Regions from separate parts of the Bacillus sp. EB V-12 genome, predicted to be linked through region 1. Evidence: riboswitches for the same ligand, from Rfam matches in the RefSeq annotation. Region 1 holds a riboswitch; the other holds the start of a gene.
The links. Region 1 has a riboswitch for S-adenosylmethionine ahead of ACZDYH_RS26625 (MetQ/NlpA family ABC transporter substrate-binding protein). Riboswitches for the same ligand answer to the same signal wherever they lie in the genome.
Positions count from the first base shown of each region.

Region 2: it holds a riboswitch for S-adenosylmethionine, as region 1 does, so the genes downstream of both, mtnK (S-methyl-5-thioribose kinase) here and ACZDYH_RS26625 (MetQ/NlpA family ABC transporter substrate-binding protein) in region 1, are expected to answer to the same signal.

Region 1 is NZ_JBUXJL010000014.1:8,321-21,492, forward strand. It holds gene glmS (glutamine--fructose-6-phosphate transaminase (isomerizing)) at 1-391, shown strand, start outside; gene ACZDYH_RS26590 (DUF3994 domain-containing protein) at 489-1,640, opposite strand; gene ACZDYH_RS26595 (S9 family peptidase) at 2,229-4,193, shown strand; gene ACZDYH_RS26600 (DUF4256 domain-containing protein) at 4,301-4,867, shown strand; gene ACZDYH_RS26605 (DoxX family membrane protein) at 4,940-5,446, opposite strand; gene ACZDYH_RS26610 (SDR family oxidoreductase) at 5,839-6,615, shown strand; gene ACZDYH_RS26615 (methionine ABC transporter permease) at 6,655-7,323, opposite strand; gene ACZDYH_RS26620 (methionine ABC transporter ATP-binding protein) at 7,298-8,338, opposite strand; gene ACZDYH_RS26625 (MetQ/NlpA family ABC transporter substrate-binding protein) at 8,351-9,163, opposite strand; SAM riboswitch class I at 9,248-9,362, opposite strand; gene ACZDYH_RS26630 (NAD(P)-dependent alcohol dehydrogenase) at 9,442-10,350, opposite strand; gene ACZDYH_RS26635 (DUF6612 family protein) at 10,508-11,272, shown strand; gene ACZDYH_RS26640 (FAD-binding protein) at 11,339-12,775, shown strand; gene ACZDYH_RS26645 (MFS transporter) at 12,772-13,172, shown strand, end outside.
Region 2 is NZ_JBUXJL010000001.1:595,539-602,823, forward strand. It holds gene ACZDYH_RS03225 (pyridoxal phosphate-dependent aminotransferase) at 1-753, opposite strand, end outside; gene ACZDYH_RS03230 (carbon-nitrogen family hydrolase) at 768-1,631, shown strand; SAM riboswitch class I at 1,703-1,844, shown strand; gene mtnK (S-methyl-5-thioribose kinase) at 1,935-3,116, shown strand; gene mtnA (S-methyl-5-thioribose-1-phosphate isomerase) at 3,113-4,174, shown strand; gene ACZDYH_RS03245 (YvrJ family protein) at 4,242-4,403, shown strand; gene ACZDYH_RS03250 (3-hydroxybutyrate dehydrogenase) at 4,434-5,210, opposite strand; gene ACZDYH_RS03255 (PadR family transcriptional regulator) at 5,407-5,739, shown strand; gene ACZDYH_RS03260 (DUF1129 domain-containing protein) at 5,739-6,506, shown strand; gene ACZDYH_RS03265 (DUF1129 domain-containing protein) at 6,520-7,227, shown strand.

The DNA of each region.
Region 1 (13,172 bases):
CTTCTACGTAGGATTAGAAGGTGCGTTAAAACTAAAAGAAATCTCTTACATCCAAGCAGAAGGATTCGCTGGAGGAGAGTTAAAACACGGTACAATCGCTTTAATCGAAAATGGTACACCAGTTATCGCACTTGCTACACAAGAGCACGTAAACCTTGGAATTCGTGGTAACGTGAAAGAAGTAGTAGCACGCGGGGCTAACCCATGTATCATTTCAATGAAAGGCTTAGAAATGGAAGGTGACAGCTTCGTATTACCAGCTGTACACGAAGCGCTAGCACCGCTAGTAGCAGTTATTCCATTACAACTTATCTCATACTACGCAGCACTTCACCGCGAGTGTGACGTTGATAAGCCACGTAACTTAGCTAAGTCTGTTACTGTTGAGTAGGAGATTGGTAGGTTAATAAGTATAGTTATACGTTTGAAATAAATTAAAACTAAGAAAAAACTCTGTAAAAATCATTTTACAGAGTTTTTTTAGTTATTTATTGTTTTACATAACAAATTGTTACTTGTTCGTCTATGTGGAAAATCTGTAACGCTTTACCATCTAAATTTTTAACCTCATATGATGAATAAATAGGTCTTTCTAATTTCACTTCTTGACCATTTTGAGTTCCTTTTTCCACCATTAGCGTTAACTGATGGGAAGAAACGTCTGCTTGGTATGTTCCTGTTAAGTAATTATCTTTATTTGGATAAGAACCATTTGCATATGTTTCAAATGTCTTATCTGCTTTTAGGACTAACGTAGTTTTGACTCCGTCTCCGTAATCAATACCCCAATTACCTACAAGCTCTGTACCGTCTTTATAGTTGTTCTGTACATTCTTAAACTTAGCGGAATCCTCGTCTGGTGTATCAATTTTTCCTTTGAATATACCAGTTTTATCTTGGGTACTGTATGTTTTAACTGTATTACCACTAGATAAACTCGGTGAGTTAGAAGAACTAGTACCACTTGTTGTAGAAGTAGTTGTTGAACCACCCTTAGCTTCCGCTTTTAACTTATTAAATACAGGTTTCCAAATGCGTTTTGCTTCATCTAATTTATTGTTTGCTTTATCTATGATTGCATCATCCGTATCTTTAAGTGTTTTAGAGTAATCAAATAACTTCGATACTTCTTTGAAAGATTCTTTTAACTTTTGAACAGCTTTTACAATTTCCTTATGATCTTCTTTGTATTTTCCTGGTGCATCTATACGTTCTATTTTATTAAATACTTTATCTAAGTCTTTAATACTATCTCGTACCTCTTCATTTGACTTACTTCCCTTTTTATTATCCCTCACAGAAGCATCATAGTAATCTAGACGTCTTAATAAGTCTTCTTCAATGTCTACCATAAGTTGTGGGTAATCCTCAGGTAAAACCATAATCATCTTAACATCTTTACTTTCTTCTTTTGAGTTAGTTGATTTTTCCTTTGTTTCAGATGATTTACCTTCTGACTTAGTTGAATTTGTTCCTTCTGTCTTAGTTTCTTTACTTTCTTGTTTACCAGATTCAGCATTTGTTTTTTCTTTTTCTCCAAATAAATTTGTTACACTACAAGCTGACATAGAAACTACTAATCCGGATGCTAGTAAAATTTTACCTGTACTCTTTTTGAAATTCTTCATATGATTTTTCAATTCTCCCTTTGAAAACATAAAATAGATGTGCTTTAGCCCCTTTAAAACTAAAAAACATACCCCTTCTATATTTATTTTATAATACCTTTCTACGTATAATATTTTACAATTAATTACAGATACGGTCAAAATTTATCTTAGTTTAACGATGTTCACAAAAAAGATGCGAAGCTTTATTCCTTCAAGTAAAGATTCTAAGTGAGTTTTGATTAAAATTTTTTTATAAAAATCTCATACTTAGTTAAAAAGAGTAATTCTATTTTGATCAATCGTTTTTTCAAAATGAATTTTTTTGTTGTTAAATAAAGATTTGTGACTTCATTTCTATCAAATTTTATTCCAAACCAACATATAGTTATAGCTTTAAAATAAATTTACAAATTTGTATCTAAAAGGGGTGTTTTTGTGTCGAAAAAGAACATCTAGAATTGGTAAGTGGATAGAACTCCATAAATTAAAGTTTTACTTTATCGACTTCACTTTTATTTATCTGAATTTTCCGTTATCATTTTAAGTATTCGTGAACAATTTCCTTTATTACGACAAAAAGAGACGAGAGATTTATGGACATTTCGAGGGGGTATATTGATGAAAGTGAATGAAAAAACATATTTAAGTATAGAAGAGGTTATTTCATTACCAACCGTATCAAGTACAAACATAAGTGATGATGGTAAAAACGTAGCATTTGTTAAGAAGACGGCTGATTGGAAAGACAATACATATAGGAATCATGTATGGATATATGAAAAAGATAAGAAGCGGAGTTACCCATTATCAAATAGTGATATAGATAGTATACACCCATTATGGTCTCCAGATGCTAGGTGTATCGCATATCTTAGTCCAGTTGGTGATGGGAAAAATCAGATATTTGTTAAGTCACTAGATGGTTATAGAGAGGTTCAAATTACCGATGAGAAAGAAGGAGTCAGTACATTCAAATGGGGTCCTACTGGCAAGGGTCTTTATTATGTTACGCAGTCAAAAGAATGTGAGGAGATAAAGAAACGTAAGGACCTATATGGAGATTTTCAACATATAGGTAAGGAACACCAGAATAATTGTTTATATTACATTGAAATAGAGAAGGTGATACAAAGTGATACAGATGAACACGAGAACAGAGTCGTTTATCAATTAACGGATGGTAAGGATTTTCATATCCATGAATTTGATATTTCAAATGATGGTAAAAAGGTTGTATTTATGGCGACACCAAGCTCAAATATGGCAGATTATATAAATGGAGATCTATACATACTCCATATTAAAGCTGGAGAGCTACAAAAGCTGAATGTGGATAAGTTGTTGGGAGGGAGTGTTTGCTTTTCTCCTGATGGCAGTGAAATATGTTACACAGCAAGCATAAGAGAGAAGGATTACTATAGAAACCATATACAAGATAGTACGTTAGAGATATATGATATAAATACCGGAAAGGTAATTCAACCTGTAACAAATTTTGATAGTACGGTTATGCCATTACAGTGGACAGCTAAAGGGGTTTTAATTAGGTGGCAGAATAAAACGAATTATCTTATTGGTTTGCTAGCCGAAGATGGCACTGTGGAAATATTAAGCGAAAAAGTAGATGGCTTTATAATGGATGCTTCTATAACAAAGGATGGCAAACATATATCCTACAATAAGGCTATAACAAATGAAACCTTTGAAATCTATTTAGACGATAAAAAAATAACGGATGAAAATAGCTTTTTCAAAGGGAAACTTAGAAGTAACAGGGAAATCATCTCATGGAAAAGTAGCGATGGTCTTGAAATAGAAGGTGTTTTATCAACGCCAGTAGAGTTTGACACTAATAAAAAATATCCTTTATTAGTAGTAATTCACGGCGGTCCGGCTTGGGCATCTTTTCCGATATTTTCAGACTGCTTCAATGAGAAATATCCGATTGAACAGTTTGTTGAAAAAGGCTTTATCGTTTTAGAACCAAATTACAGAGGAAGTTCAGGTTATGGTAATGAATTTTTAAAAGCTAACTATAGAAAACAGGGGATTGCTGACTACGATGATGTTATATCTGGAGTGGATGAACTAGTAGAAAAAGGGATGGTAGACAAGGATAGAGTAGGAGTTATGGGATGGAGCAACGGTGGATATGTATCAGCTTTCTGTTCTACGTTTAGTAGTCGGTTTAAAGCTATTTCAGTTGGCGGTGGAATCACTAACTGGAGTACCCATTATGTAAATACAGATATACCTTACTTTATTAGAATGTATTTAGGAAATACTCCATGGAATGATCCAGAGATATATACGAAGACATCACCTATGACGTATATTAAATCAGCTTGTACGCCTACCTTAATTCAACATGGGGAAAAGGATGCAAGAATTCCAATTACAAATGCATATGATCTATATCAAGGATTAATGGATATGGAAGTTGATACAGAATTAATTATATTTAAAGGAATGGCATATAGTTCTGACCAACCAGGAGTTCATGTGGCTATTATGAAGCAGAACTTGATGTGGTTTTCACACTATATTCTTGAGGAGAGTATGGAGGGCTTTAGGACTTTGTAATGGATGTTTGTACAAGACATAGGGTTGAAACGGTCTTCATATTGAGATGATTTATTATAAAATATATACTTAAACTACTATCAGTACATACATCAGGGAGGACTAATATGACAGGAAATAAAAATGACTTACTAGTAGAAAAACGTGAAGAGTTATTGAAAGTATTGCAAGCTCGTTTTGAGAAAAACATGAACCGCCATGAAGGTCTTGAATGGGCTAAAGTTGAAGCGAAGCTGACTACTAATAATGAAAAAATGTGGTCACTTAACGAAATGGAAGTAACTGGTGGTGAGCCGGATGTTGTTGGTTATGATGAAGAAAAGGACGAATATACTTTCTATGATTGTTCAAAGGAGAGTCCTAAAGGCCGCAGAAGTCTTTGTTATGATCTTGAAGCGTTAGAATCAAGAAAAAAACATAAACCAGAAAATAACGTTATTGATGTTGCCAATGCTATGGGCATTGAGTTATTAACGGAAGAACAATATCGAGAGTTACAACAACTTGGAGATTTTGATATGAAATCATCGAGTTGGGTACAAACACCTTCAGATATTAGAGAGCTTGGTGGTGCTCTATTTTGCGATTATCGCTTTGGACATGTTTTCGTGTACCACAATGGAGCAGACTCTTACTATGCTGCCAGAGGTTTTCGTGGTTCGTTAAAAGTTTAAATTAGGATAAATAAGAAAAAGAGCCTATATTCAGGCTCTTTTTCTTATTTATATTTTAAAAGTAAACTGTTACTACGCAGTTTTACTTAATTTATATGTTCTGTGGTTGTTTTTACGGAAAAGTTTAGGGAAAACATAGCCATCTAATCCAATACGTCCAGCGTTCTGCCCTGCAACTAAAATGAACATAGTCAAAATAAGCAGGTTTGGGTTTACACTAACGGTTCCACTTAATAAAAATGAAAGATTCATTATGATTCCGAAAAATGCAGCTGTTTTTGTTAATCCGCCTAAAATCAAACCTAGACCTACTAAAATTTCTCCCCATTGAACTAAAAAGCTAAATAGGTCTGCGTTTGGAAGGACAAAATGTTGAAGAAAATCTGCCCACCAACTTTGTACTGCAGGATGGTCACCTGATGCTTGAGCAATAGCACCCTTTAGAAAACCGCTTGCGTCAAAAGATTGTCCGAAGACTTTGCCTATCCCAGCAGCGAGCCATGTATATCCTATGTAAAGCCGTAAAAGTAATAATATGAAAGTAGCACGTTTATCAGTTCTTAAAAAATTGATAACCATTGAAATCCCTCCAATATTGTATTTACATGTTTATTATATATCCATTGTGAATAAATTCACAATGGAGGAAATGTGAACGAATATATGTTTTGAGTAATTGTTTTATTTTTTGTAACATTTCATCTTTTTTGATAGACTAATAATAGAGATATATCAAAAGGAGGCAAAGACTAGATATGTGGATGAACTTGTAATGATTAGAAACTAGATAGATGAATTTTGCTCTCATAAGCGAGGGTTTATTTAGTTATCTGTAAATCATTCAAGGAATGCATATTTGGATTGTACATCCCTTTTATAAGGATAGGTGCCTATTTTATGTATCTGTCTTTTTTGTGGGAAAGTTTATATCTCTTATATAAAATATGCGTCCTTTAAACTTGGAGGAGTATATGATGAACCAATTGAAAAATAAAGTAGCAGTTATTACAGGGGTAAGTCGTCTAGATGGTATAGGCGCAGCGGTTTGTAAAGAATTAGCTGAATCAGGATACGATATATTTTTTACGTATTGGACAGCTTACGATAAAGAGATGCCTTGGGGCGTTGATAAAAATGAACAAATACAATTAAAAGAAGAGTTACTAAAAAACGGTGTTAAAGTCTCAAGTATGGAGTTAGATTTAACTCAGAATGATGCACCGAAAGATCTTATAAATAAAGTTACTGAACAATTAGGGTACCCTCATATATTAATTAATAATGCAGCATATTCTACGAATAATGATTTCTCTACGTTGACTGCTGAAGAATTAGATAAGCATTATATGGTAAATGTTCGTGCGACTACATTGCTCAGTAGTCAATTTTCCCGGGGATTTGATAAGAAATATGGTGGTAGAATTGTTAATATTACTTCGGGGCAATTTCAAGGTCCTATGGCAGGAGAACTAGCTTATGCGACAACGAAGGGAGCTATTGATGCTCTTACTAGTACGTTGTCAGCAGAGGTAGCTCATTTAGGAATAACAGTGAATGCAATTAATCCAGGACCAACCGATACAGGATGGATGACTGAAGAGATAAAACAAGGGTTAAAGCCGCTGTTTCCTTTTGGCAGAATTGGTGAGCCAAGGGATGCAGCTAGACTCATTAAATTTTTAGTAAGTGAAGAGGCCGAGTGGATTACTGGGCAAGTTATTCATTCAGAAGGTGGATTTAAAAGATAAAAAAGAAGGCATCTCACCTTGGTGAGATGCCTTCTTTTTTTAATCTTTCTTCAATCTTCGTGCAACACCATTCCCTAAAGACTGTAATCCTTGAACGAGGATAATTAAAATAAAGACGGTTGCATACATTACTTCAGGCTCGTAGCGTAAATGTCCGAACCGGTATGCTAAATCCCCTAGCCCGCCAGCACCTACAAGGCCAGCCATTGCTGTTGCGCCAATTAAGCCAATTGTTGCGATTGTTAATCCAAGTACAAGGGAGGGACGAGCTTCTTTAACCATGACGTGCCAAATGATTTTTATAGTAGAAACGCCCATCGCTTGGTAGGCTTCAATGACACCGCGATCGACTTCTAGTAAAGCTGTCTCCATTAAACGTGCGATATAAGGGGCTGTGAAGACGACAAGCGGTACGATAACACCTTGCACGCCAATGGACGTTCCCATTAGAAACTTTGTAAAAGGTAAAATAAAGAATAATAGAATGATAAATGGAAGAGAGCGAATGATATTAATAATTGTATTAAGAATAGGATAGATGATTTTATTTTCACGCTGCCCACCAGGTCTCGTTAAAACAAGTGTAACACCAAGTGGCAGTGCAATAAGGATCGAGATGAGTAATGAAATAGATGTCATTTGAAAGGTTTGGATCGTAGCTTCCCATATGACTTTACCCCACTCATCCAAAAAGGACTTGTTTCCCATAGTCTGTTCTACCTCCTTCTACGATGATTCCTTGCTCTTGTAAAAATGATAAAGCACGGTGGATTTCATTTTGTTCCCCTTGCATATGAACGACTAGTTTCCCATATGCTTCATGTTTTAACTGCGTAATATTACCGGATAAAATATTGGGATACACTTGGAAACGTTTTGTGGCAACGGCTAAGGCAGGTTCCCCTGAAGTAGTGCCAATAAATGAAAGTGTTACAATTTCTCCAGTACTTTGTAGTTCTTTCTGTACCTCTTCTGGAATTTTCGCTGCAAATGCGCTATTTACAAATTTCTTCGTTGTTACATGTTGTGGGTTTGTGAAAATATCTTTTACAGTCCCACTTTCGACTACAGATCCATGTTCCATAACAGCAACGCGGTCACATATACGCTGGATGACATTCATTTCATGTGTAATGAGTAAAATCGTAATTCCGATTTCTTCGTTAATCTTTAATAGCAAATCAAGGATAGAATCGGTTGTTTCGGGATCTAATGCGCTCGTTGCTTCATCACTTAATAACACTTCAGGTTCATGTGATAGCGCACGAGCAATTGCAACACGCTGTTTTTGACCACCAGAAAGTTCGCTTGGATACGCATCTTTTCGATTAAAAAGATCGACAATGCGTAAATACTTTTCTACTCTTTTTTCAATTTCTGCTTTTGGAATGCCAGCAAGCCGTAACGGTAATGCGATATTTTCATAAACGGTAACAGTTTTAAGTAAATTGAATCCTTGAAAGATCATTCCGATTCTTTGTCTCGCTTTTGCTAGTTCTTTTGTCGATAACGTTGTTAAGTCTTGTTCGTTTACAATGATATTTCCTGTCGTTGGTTTTTCTAATAAATTTACACATCGAATCAATGTACTTTTACCAGCGCCACTATACCCAATGATTCCAAATACCTCGCCTTTTTCTACTTTAAGGGAAGTAGACTTAAGAGCCTCAACATTCCCTTTTTTTGTTGTAAATACTTTGGATATGTTTTTTAATTCAATCATTATCGTCAGCTCCTACCAAGATGGTAAAACTGAACCATCAAATTTTTTCTCGATAAACTCTTTTACTTCTTTAGATTGATAAGCTTTCTTTAATTTATTTACAACGGCATCATCTTTATTTTCAGTACGAACAACAACCCAGTTCACATAGGGTGAATCTTTTCCTTCGCGGAAAATAGAATCTTTCGCTGGACTTAATTTTGCACCTAATGCAAAGTTTGTGTTAATTGCAGCTGCTTTCACTTCACTTAGTTGCGTTGGTAATTGAGATGCCTCTAATTCGACAATCTTTAATTTTTTTGGATTTTCAATTACATCTTTTGCAGTCGCTTTTTCTGTAGCCTTTGGATCAACTTTTAAAACCCCTGCTTTTTCAAATAATTTTAAAGCTCGAAGTTCATTCGTTGGGTCATTTGGTACAGCAATTGCATCGCCCTCTTTCAAGTCTTTTACATCTTTTATATCTTTAGAATATACGCCCATAGGGAATGTTACTGTTGAAAATACTTCAGCTAATTTCATATTGCGTTCAGCTTTAAATACATCTAAATACGATTTCGTTTGGTAACTATTTACATCAAGGCTTTTTTCATCTAATGATACGTTTGGCGCTACATAATCATTAAATACTTTTATATCAATTTCGAGACCATCTTTTGCTGCAACTTCTTTTACCTTTTCAAAAATTTGTTCATGTGGTCCACCTGTTACACCGACAGTAATCTTTTTCTCGTCTAATGCTTTTACCTCTTTATTTGAACTCACGCTACATGCGCCTAATAATAATACTGCTCCGCTTATAATGCTTAATAATACCTTTTTCATCTATAAATCCCCCTTCATATACGTTCCAAAATAAAAAGCACCTCCCAAAATAAGAGAGGTGCCGAATAGACGAAATAGATTCCTCTCTTATCTTTCAAAACGAAAACTCGTTTTGCAGGAATTAGCACCTTAGCTTATACGTCATAAGCTCGGTTGCCGGGCATCATCGGGCCAGTCCCTCCGCCACTCTTGATAAGAGTATGTGTATGTAGTTTTGAATATGGTACTAATAGTAAATCGTACAAAAAGAATTGTCAATGATATTTTCAGAATATATTTTATTTTAAGGTAATCGAAACGTTCCCCTTTTTATGTCCTTTTTCTACATATATATGAGCTTCAGCAATTTCTTCTAATCGGTAAGTTCTATCAATAACAGGCTTTAGCTTTTCTGTTTCAGCTAGTTGTTTTAGTAGGTTCATATCTTCTTTACTGACCTTTGCCATCATTCCGTTCACAGATACATATTTTCCATTAGGCATTAATGCATCTGTACAAAGAGACTTTTTATATTTTCCAACTGCATCAAATATAATATCATAGTGCTCGCCCCGCTTAGTAAAATCTTCTTTCATATAATCAATTACGTTGTCTGCCCCTAAAGCTGTTACTAAATCGAAATTCGAACTACTACAAATGGCTGTGACAGTCGCCCCGAAGTATTTCGCAAGTTGTACGGCAGCTGTCCCTACTGACCCAGAGGCGCCGTATATAAGTACTCGTTGCCCTTTTTTTATCTGTCCTTTTCTAAGGAAGTGCAATGCTGAAGTTCCGCCAAAAGGAATAACGGCAGCTTCTTCATATGTCACATTGGTAGGTTTTAATGCTATTAATCCACTTTCATGCACGCATGTGTATTCCGCATAACCACCAAGGTTTAGTTCTGTTAATGCAAAAACTGGATCTCCTTTTTTAAATTGTGTTACATCTGTTCCAATGTCTTCGATTTCACCGGATAATTCTACGCCAAGTATAGGTTTTCTCGGTTTTCTGAAACCTAATATGATCCGCATAGGAATCCAAAATAAGAGGGGGCTATTAAAGCCACGTATTCTACAATCTCCAGTTGATACACTTGTTGCGTGAATTTTAACTAATACTTCATTTTTTTTAGGTTTAGGCTTTTCTACATTTTGAAGCTGGAGAACATTAGGTGGTCCATACTTTGTGCAAATAATCGCTTTCATCCTGACCTCCTGAAATGAGTTGTTATTATTTACATCATATTTAAACTTTTTCTCAAACATGTTGTTATATAGGAAATAAATTTAAAGATAAATATTACGAATTATATAGATTTCATAGGAAAAGAGATGATATTATTTTTGGGAAGGAGGGGACGTTATGAAAAAATTTATTTTAATTTCAAGTTTAGTACTTGCAGTCGGTCTAGGAGTAGGGTGTAGTAATGAGAAAACAAAAAAGACTGATGAACCGAAAAAAGAAGCTGTGCAGAAAGAAAAGGAATTAACAGCGAAGGATGTTTTTAATAAAGCGAATGAAGCTTTTAAAAACGAAGAAAATGTAACGATGACATATGATGTGGGAATAAAGGCTGAAGGAACAGAGATGAATGTAATAAAGGCCAAAATGCAACTAGAGCCGAAGAAAAAAAATTCTCGTTCTGAAATGAATGTTTCTGGTACAGAGGTTGTTGTTTATGATGTGGGTGGCAAAATTGCTGGTCAGTTGAAAAATCCTAATACGGGTGAAGTTATGTCTGTACCAGAGGAACAATTAAATGCTAACGGAATGAACGCGACTCAAGGAATGGTAGATAATTTAGAGATTCCATCGGAAATTTTAAATAAAGTGAAGATGGAGAAAAGTGGAGATAATTATAAGCTGAAGTTTGCATTAAAAGGGCAAGAGACAGAGAGTATGTTAGCTAGTATGGATGAAAAGCAGAAACAAATGCTACAAGGCCAAAATGCAAAGATAGAAGAAATAGATGGGGAATATATTATTACAAAAGATTTTAAATATGAATCAGCAAAGATAGATATGGTTATGAGTAGCAATGGTGAGGATAAAGCGCATATTATTACGGATGCAAAGTTTACATCGTATGATAAATTTGATCCAATACAATTGCCAGCAGCAAAGTAATCACTGTCAAGAGAGGTACCTGAAAGAACGGGTATCTCTTTTTGTTGCTAATAAGGAGAGTGTCCTTTGAAAAAAAGAAAGATAGCAGTGGTCATTGTCGTATATACGGTTTTGCTTGCAACGTCTGTACATACGTATAAAAAACAAATTGATCATCCTATTATGAGTGATGTAGGTAAATTGCTTCCGACGAAAATAAAACGTGTTGAAAGTGCTACGGAAGAGCACCCGTTAATAAAATTAGTGCGAGATGCAAAAGTTTCAGGAGAGAAAATTTCCATTGCAGGCATGCAACATAGCCAAGGAGGACAGACATATTATCCGAATGGCACGATGCTCGATATGAAAGGATATAATAAAATATTAGAATTTGATCCAGAGAAGAAGCGGATTACAGTTCAAAGTGGTGTCACCTGGAATGATATTCAGAAGAAAATAAATCCTTATGGCCTTGCGGTACAGGTCATGCAGTCTCAAAATATTTTTACTGTTGGCGGTTCATTAAGTGTAAATGTACACGGGCGTGATATTCGTCATGAGGCACTGATTGATACAGTAGATTCATTTAGATTGTTAATGGCAGATGGCACGGTACGTAATGTAAGTAGAGAAGAAAATGCAGAGTTATTTCCATATGTCATTGGGGGTTACGGTTTATTTGGAGTTATTTTAGATATGACGCTGAAGTTAACAGAAGATGAATTATATGAAATGCACACGAGAATGATAGATTATAAAGAATACGCATCTTATTTCAAAGAGAAAGTGAAAAGAGATGAGAATGTTCGTATGCACTTAGCACGTATTTCTGTTGCTCCAAATTCATTTTTAAAAGAGATGTATGTGACGGATTATACTTTGGCACAAAATCAAAATATGAGAGAAGAGTACAGTGAATTAAAGGAAGAAAATATTATAGCTGCACCGAAATTTTTACTTGGGTTATCACGTTATAGTGATTGGGGAAAGAATACATTTTGGGATATACAAAGAGGTTATTTTGAACGTACAGATGGAAAGTATGAGACGCGTAATAATGTTATGAGATCAGATAGTGCTTTTATGGAATATGAAAATCCAAATAGGACCGAAGTGTTACAAGAATACTTTGTGCCTATAGATGCTTTCACAGAGTATATAGATGATTTACGTAACGTATTAAATGAAGAAGAGTTTAATTTACTCAACATTACGATTCGTTACGTGGAAAAGAATGAAAATGCAGTTTTGTCCTATGCGAAAGATGATATGTTTGCGCTGGTTCTTTTGATTAACCAGGGACGCTCAGAGAGTGAGATAAAGAGAACAGAGGATGTCATTCGGAAGATGATTGATGTTACTTTAAAGCATAACGGTAGTTACTATTTGCCGTACTATTCTTATCCAACGAAAGAGCAGTTAAAGAGGGCATATCCTCGTATTGAAGAATTTCTCAAGAAAAAGAAGGAAGTAGATTCAGAAGAGCGATTTGTTAATTTATTTTATAGGGAGTATACGAAATGACATATAGAAGATTTGTGGCTTCGCAAAGTATTATCATGATGGCAGGAAGTATGGTATTTCCTTTTTATATATTATTACTTCGAAACGTTGGAAATAGCTTCTCGCAATTTGGCTGGGCGTATGGCTTATTTGCTTTAACATCAGCGCTTGTATATCCACTAGTGGGAAAGGTATCTGATCAAGTAGGTGATAAAAAATTATTAATCATATACGCTTGGTCCATGGCAATCTTAATGCTTTGCTTTCCGATTGCCACGGAAGTATGGCATGTGTATATTCTTCAAATTGTAATGGGAGTTTTAGGTGCTGTGCAGCGTAATACTGAGAAGACTTCATTAGCACGAAAGGTTGCGCAGGAAAAGGCTGGTTATGAGATTGGAAAATACCATGTGTGGAC
Region 2 (7,285 bases), on a different contig from region 1:
AGCGATGCGCCAGCCAGCCATATTGAAAGTTTTTGATAATGTGTAAATTTCAATTCCTATATCTTTCGCACCATCTGCTTGCAAGAAACTAACAGGTTTTTGACCATCAAATCCGATAGCTCCATAAGCAAAATCGTGAACAACTAATATATTATGTTTATTAGCAAAGTGAATGGTTGCATCAAAAAAATCTTTTGATGCAGTAGCACCGGTAGGATTATTTGGATAGTTTAAAAACATTAATTTTGCACGCTCTGCAATAGAGTCATCAATGTTCGTATAATCTGGTAAAAAGTTATTTTCTGCAATAAGCGGCATTGTTTCAAAGTGTGCTTTTGCTAAAGCAACCCCGGATAAATAATCAGGATAACCTGGATCCGGAACGAGAATCGTATCACCGGGATTTGTAAAACAAATCGGTAATTCTACTAGTCCAGCCTTCCCTCCAAACAAAATAGCAACTTCAGTTTTTGGGTTTAATTCCACGCCGTATTCACGTTTATAGAATGTAGCCACGGCTTCCTTTAAGCTTTCATGTCCGCGAAATGGCGGATATTTATGATGAATGGTCTTTTCGGCAGCATCTTGTAAAGCTTTTACGATATGCTGCGGTGTTGGTTGATCTGGATTACCTTGACCTAGATTAATAACATCGTGACCAGCTGCAACGACTTTGTTAACTTTTGCAACAAGTGAAGCGAAAAATTGTGTTGGCAATGATGTTACTATCTCAGAAGGTTGAAATAATTTCATACTTTCCACCTCTTTTGAAAGTTGTTACAATTCTAGTGACAAATGATATAATCTTTCCAGTATTTTGTAAAGAGAAAAATAAGAATGGGGCTGAAAAAATGAAAGTCGCATGTATTCAAATGGATATTGTTTTTGGAGATGTAGAAAAAAATATTGAGAATGCTAAAAATAAAATAAGTGAAGCTATGAAGGAAAGGCCAGATGTTATCGTCTTACCAGAACTATGGACAACAGGATATGATTTAACGAGACTTTCTGAAATTGCAGATAGGGATGGAGTGGAAACGAAAGAAAAGTTAATAGAATGGGCGAAGCAATATGATGTACATATTGTTGGTGGGTCCATAGCAAAGCAAACAGAGCAAGGCGTTACAAATACGATGTATGTTGTAAATAATGAAGGACAGTTAGTCAACGAATATAGTAAAGTACATTTATTTCAGCTTATGGATGAACATAAATATTTAATAGCTGGTAATGGTACGGGCGAATTTAAGCTAGATGATGTTGAATGTGCTGGAACAATTTGTTATGATATTCGTTTTCCAGAGTGGATGCGTGTTCATACTGCTAAAGGGGCAAAAGTATTATTTGTTGTAGCAGAATGGCCATTAGTTCGTTTAGCACATTGGCGTTTGCTATTGCAAGCAAGAGCAGTTGAAAATCAGTGTTATGTTGTTGCGTGTAATAGAGCAGGAAAGGATCCGAATAATGTGTTTGCAGGTCATTCTTTAATTGTGGATCCTTGGGGTGAAGTTGTAGTAGAGGCGAATGAAGAGGAATCAATTTTATTTGGAGAGCTTGTATTCGAGAAAATTAGAGAAGTACGAAAAGGAATTCCAGTTTTTGCGGATCGTCGTCCAGAATTATACAAATAAAATGTTGACAATTGATTTTTATTCTTGGTATAGTCATCAACATAAAGTTAAAAATTCAAAAAATTATACAACTCTTATCAAGAGCAGGTGGAGGGATTTGGCCCGATGAAGCCCAGCAACCGACCGTAATACCATTGTGAAATGGGGCGTTTATTACGCCAAAAGGCACGGTGCTAATTCCAGCAGAAAGTAAAACTTTCTGGCAGATAAGAGGGGAGAAGATAAACTTCAAACCTCTTTCTTAGTGGAAAGAGGTTTTTCTGTGTTAGAAAAACCTCTGAATTTAAAAAGGGGGAGAAGACGATGGGATATTATTTATTAACAGAAATAACAGCTGTACAATATGCGAAAGATCATGGTTATTTTGAAGAGAAGGCAAATGTCATTTGTCATGAAATTGGAGATGGAAACTTAAATTACGTGTTCAAATTAGATGATGGAGAGAAATCCATTATAATAAAACAAGCACTGCCTTATGCTAAAGTAGTTGGTGAAAGCTGGCCATTGTCTATAAAAAGAGCAACGATTGAAAGCAAGGCATTACAAATTTTTGTGCAGTATGTACCGGATTATGTTCCAGTAGTGTACAGTCATGATGAAGAGTTAGCGATAACGGTAATAGAAGACTTATCAAGACTAACAATTACAAGAAAAGGATTAATAGACGGAGAAGAATATCCGCTTTTATCCCAGCATATTGGTCGTTTTCTAGCACATGTTTTATTTTACACTTCAGATTTTGGTTTACAGTCAGAAGAGAAGAGGATACTAGAAGGTACCTTTGTAAATCCGGACCTATGTAAAATTACAGAGGATTTAGTGTTTACAGATCCTTTTGGGCATTATGATACAAATGATTATGAGCCAGATTTACAGCTCGTGGTTGATGAACTTTGGAGTGATAAAACTTTAAAACTAAAAGTAGCACAATATAAATATAAGTTCTTAACAAGAAAAGAAACTCTTATTCATGGTGATTTACATACTGGTAGTATTTTTTCCTCACCTTCTGAAACGAAAGTGATTGATCCAGAATTTGCGACATATGGCCCATTTGGATTTGATATAGGTCAATTTATTGCAAATCTATTATTAAATGCTTTATCTAGAGAAGAAGAAAAGAGAAGTGTACTATTTTTTCATATAGAAAAGACGTGGAGTTATTTTGTAGAGACTTTTACAAAGTTATGGATTGGGGAAGGTGTAGAAGCATATACGAAAGAAAAACAATGGTTACCAATTATTTTGCAAAATATCTTTACTGATGCTGTTGGATTTGCCGGATGTGAACTAATTCGTAGAACAATTGGTTTAGCTCATGTAGCAGATTTAGATGAAATAGAAAATAAAGAAACAAGAATTCAAGCTAAGAAACAAGCGCTATCCTTAGGAAAAGAACTAATAAAATATGAATCTAAAAGTGCTGATATTCAACTGTTTCGAACATTATTTCAACAGACAGTTTCAAGGGGTGTAAAAGCATGAGTACAATTGTTACTGTTCCGAGATCTGTAAGTTGGAAAGGTGATGCAATTGCAGTATTAAATCAAACGAAATTGCCACATAGCACAGAATACAAAACATTAACGACTATTGAAGGGGTTTGGAAAAGTATCATAATGTTAGAAGTACGCGGAGCGCCTGCAATTGGAATTGTAGCTGCATTTGGCTTGGCGCTTGCAGCGAAAAAATATAATACTTTACATATCGAAGAATTTCAAAAGAAGTTTAATAGAGACTGTAACTATTTAGGGACATCACGCCCAACGGCAGTAAATTTATTTTGGGCAATTGATCGTATGAGAGAATCTATTCGAGAGATTACTACAATAAAAGAAGCACAAAAAATATTAGAAGAAGAAGCGCTTCGCATTCAACAGGAAGATGAAGAGGTGTGTCGAAATATTGGGGAATATGCGTTAACATGTTTTAAAGATGGCGATAATATTTTAACAATCTGTAACGCTGGAAGTATCGCAACTGCCAGATATGGAACTGCATTAGCTCCCTTTTATATTGGAAAAGAGAAAGGTGTGCGTTTACATGCATATGCGTGTGAAACGAGACCAGTTTTACAAGGTGGTCGCTTAACGACGTGGGAATTGAAGCAAGCAAATATTGATGTGACCCTTATAACAGATAATACTGCAGCTCATGCTATTCAAACGAAAGAAATAAACGCAATTATTGTGGGGGCGGATCGAATTGTCGCAAATGGAGATACAGCCAATAAAATAGGGACAATGAATTTAGCTATTTTAGCAAAGTACTTTAATATCCCATTTTACGTTGCTGCGCCACTGTCAACATTTGATGTTACGAAAGAAACTGGAGCCGAAATTATTATTGAAGAAAGAGATGAAACAGAAGTTACGAAAATCTTTGGAAAACAAGTAGCACCAATTGGAACGGATGTTTATAATCCAGCATTTGACATAACGCCGAATGAATTAATTACAGGAATTATTACTGAGAAAGGTATTATACGCGGGGACTATAAACGAGAAATTGCATCATTATTTGAAAAACAAGCTAATACATAATAGCTTGTTTTTTTATGCCTAAATGCAGTGTTTTCTCTTACTTATATAATGAAAGGAGGGGAAGAGGGTGGAAGAGTGGATCAAGATGATAGGTAATGTAGGGTTTCCGATTGTTGTAACATTATATTTACTCCACCGTATTGAAAGTAAATTAGAGGGGGTAATTGTTGCAATTGAGAAGCTCCCGCGACAATTACTAAAGTACGAAGATCCTCGGGATAAAAAATAAAGTTTGCTCTTCTTGAGCAAACTTTATTTTTTATTGAGCGATATAACCACCATCGATAACGACAGCTTGACCAGTTATACCTTTAGCTTTTTCACTCGCTAAAAACATCGCATAATCTGCAATTTCTTGTACTTGTAATAAGCGCTTTTGTGGAACGAGTGGATAAATAACATCTTCTAAAACATTTTCAAGTGGTACATTTCGTGTAGTAGCTAAGTCTTGTAGTTGATTACGTACAAGGGGGGTATCAACATAACCAGGGCAAAGGGCATTAACAGTAATACCATGCGTAGCACCTTCTAAAGCGGCAACTTTTGTTAATCCAATTACGCCATGTTTTGCACTATTGTAGGCAGCTTTTCCAGCAAACCCGACAAGGCCGTTAATAGAAGCGACATTAATAATACGACCATATTTTTGTTGTTTCATAATCGGAAAGGCATGCTTAATTGCAATAAACGGAGCAATTTGCATAATTTGAATTAGTAGCTCGAACTTTTCAGTTGGAAAGTCTTCAATGGGTGAAACGTGTTGCATTCCTGCGTTGTTAATTAATATATGTAATGAACCGAAATGATCAACTGTTTGAGAAATTGCTGCTGTAATTTCCTCTTCAGATGTAACGTCACATTTTAAACCGATAGCTTGAAAACCTTCATTTTGTAATTGTTCAGCAGCTTCTTTTGCGCGTTCTTCAAGCCGATCGGTAATCACAACTTTTGCACCTTCTTTTGCAAAAGCCTTTCCCATTTCATAACCAATGCCACTTGCAGCACCTGTTAAAAAGACAACTCGATTTGTAACCATGATGAAAAACATCCCTTCATAATAAAGTTTTCATAGTGCTCTATTTAGAGAAGCTATAATGAAATTCCTGCAAACATTTGGAAAAAATATCGTTAGCTATCTTGTTTTGCAAAATAGTCTTTGCTATACTATTTTGTAAAGCAAGATACTTACGCTTATCTATCTTGTAAAGCAAGATAGTAGGAGGATTTGAATTATGTCGACAAGTCAAATGCTGAAAGGGATTTTAGAAGGATGCTTACTTGCTATTATTTCTGAAGGCGAAATATACGGTTATGAAATGAGTGAAAAGCTAGCGAAGTATGGTTTTACAATGGCGAGTGAGGGAAGTATTTATCCGTTATTAATACGAATGCAAAAAGAAGGACTAATAACAAGCGTAATGAAGGAATCTCCATCTGGTCCAAAGAGAAAATATTATACATTAACAGAAAAAGGCGAGGAAGCACTTGATGAATTTATGGATCGCTGGGAAACGATGCAAAGTAGTGTAGAACGTCTACTTGAAGGGAAGGGAAGGAGAAAATAATGCTATCAAGTGAAGCGCGAAAGTTTTTGTTAGATATGAGATTATTTTTGACGGCAAAGAGTGTGAAAGAAAGCGATATTGAAAATTTTATAGAAGATGCGGAACTCCATTTAATTGAGGGTGAGAGTGATGGGAAAAGTGTAGAAGATATTTTCGGAAGCTCACCGAAAGAATATGCAAATGAACTTGTCAAAGTAATGGAAAGAGATAGACAGGAAACGTGGAAGCAAATTGGTTTTACAGTAATGAATATCGTATCGTTTTGGATTATTGCTTCTATCTTAATAGTGAATCATGGAATGTTACAGATTTCACTTATTCAGTGTATCGGTTACAGTTTTTCATTGATTTTAGTTGTTATAGGTCCTAATTTTCTACTTCGCAAAATGACCTTCGTCACAAGCTTTACAAAAACATGGTTTTCCATGTGGTCTTTAGTTATGATTGCTCCATTGTTTTTATTAGGAGCTGTTACGATATTAGATGTGATATATCCTACAAAAATGCTCACATTCACCGAAGTCCAAAGTTATATAGTAGCTGGTGGGATTTTTATGATCACAGTAGCGATAAATATATATTTTGAAGGATGGTTTAAAAACTTATATTTAATCATTCCACTTTCTATTATGTTACTGTTTAAAACATTTACATCGGAAGATCTTATGCCAATGCTATTTCAAATTATATGTTTATACGGAAGTTTGTTTATTTTAATTTTCCTTGAAATTATGATGAAGACGAATAGAAGAGAAATGGTTAAATAAGGGAGGGGTTATAATGAATGTTTCTAAAGAAGGAGAAAAGTTTTTAATCGATACGAAAGTATATTTAATAACGAAAGGAATTAAAGAAGAAGAGGTGGACGCTTTTTTAGAAGATGCAGAACTTCATTTAATTGAAGGTGAGAAAGAAGGAAAAACGGTAAGTGATATATTTGGTGATTCGCCAAAAGAGTATGCGGAAGAATTAGCGAAAGAGATGGAGAAAGATAAAGGCGGGAGTATAAAGACTATTTTAGGAATGATAATTGGAATAGGGGGATATTGGTTACTTACAAATATTTTATTTGAAAGCCCAAATCATGAATTTACATTAACGAATGTACAATTAATTGGATACCCAATTGTTTTAATGATTACTATTGTAGGAATTATATTTGCTTTTAAAATGTCATCATTTAAGAGTAAAATAAAAGAATTTAGCATTATTTATGTAGCAGCATTGCTACCGATTTTATTACTAGTATTATTAATGTTTATGAATAAATGGTACGGGACACCTGTATTGCAATTAACTACAATGCAAAGTTATATACTAGCTGGAATAATCTTATTAGTACTGCTAATTGGTGAAGCGTACATACTTGGATGGATTGGAATATTAGCTGTTATCATACCGTTATTAATTATGTTTGTATTTAAAGAATTAGGGAAGCAAAACCCATATTGGGGAATGTTAGAGCCTTTACTTCTGTACGGAAGTTGATATGTATTAATGAGATGGTCTTTTAAAAATGAAGAGGAAAAAACTGTAAGCTAGTTTT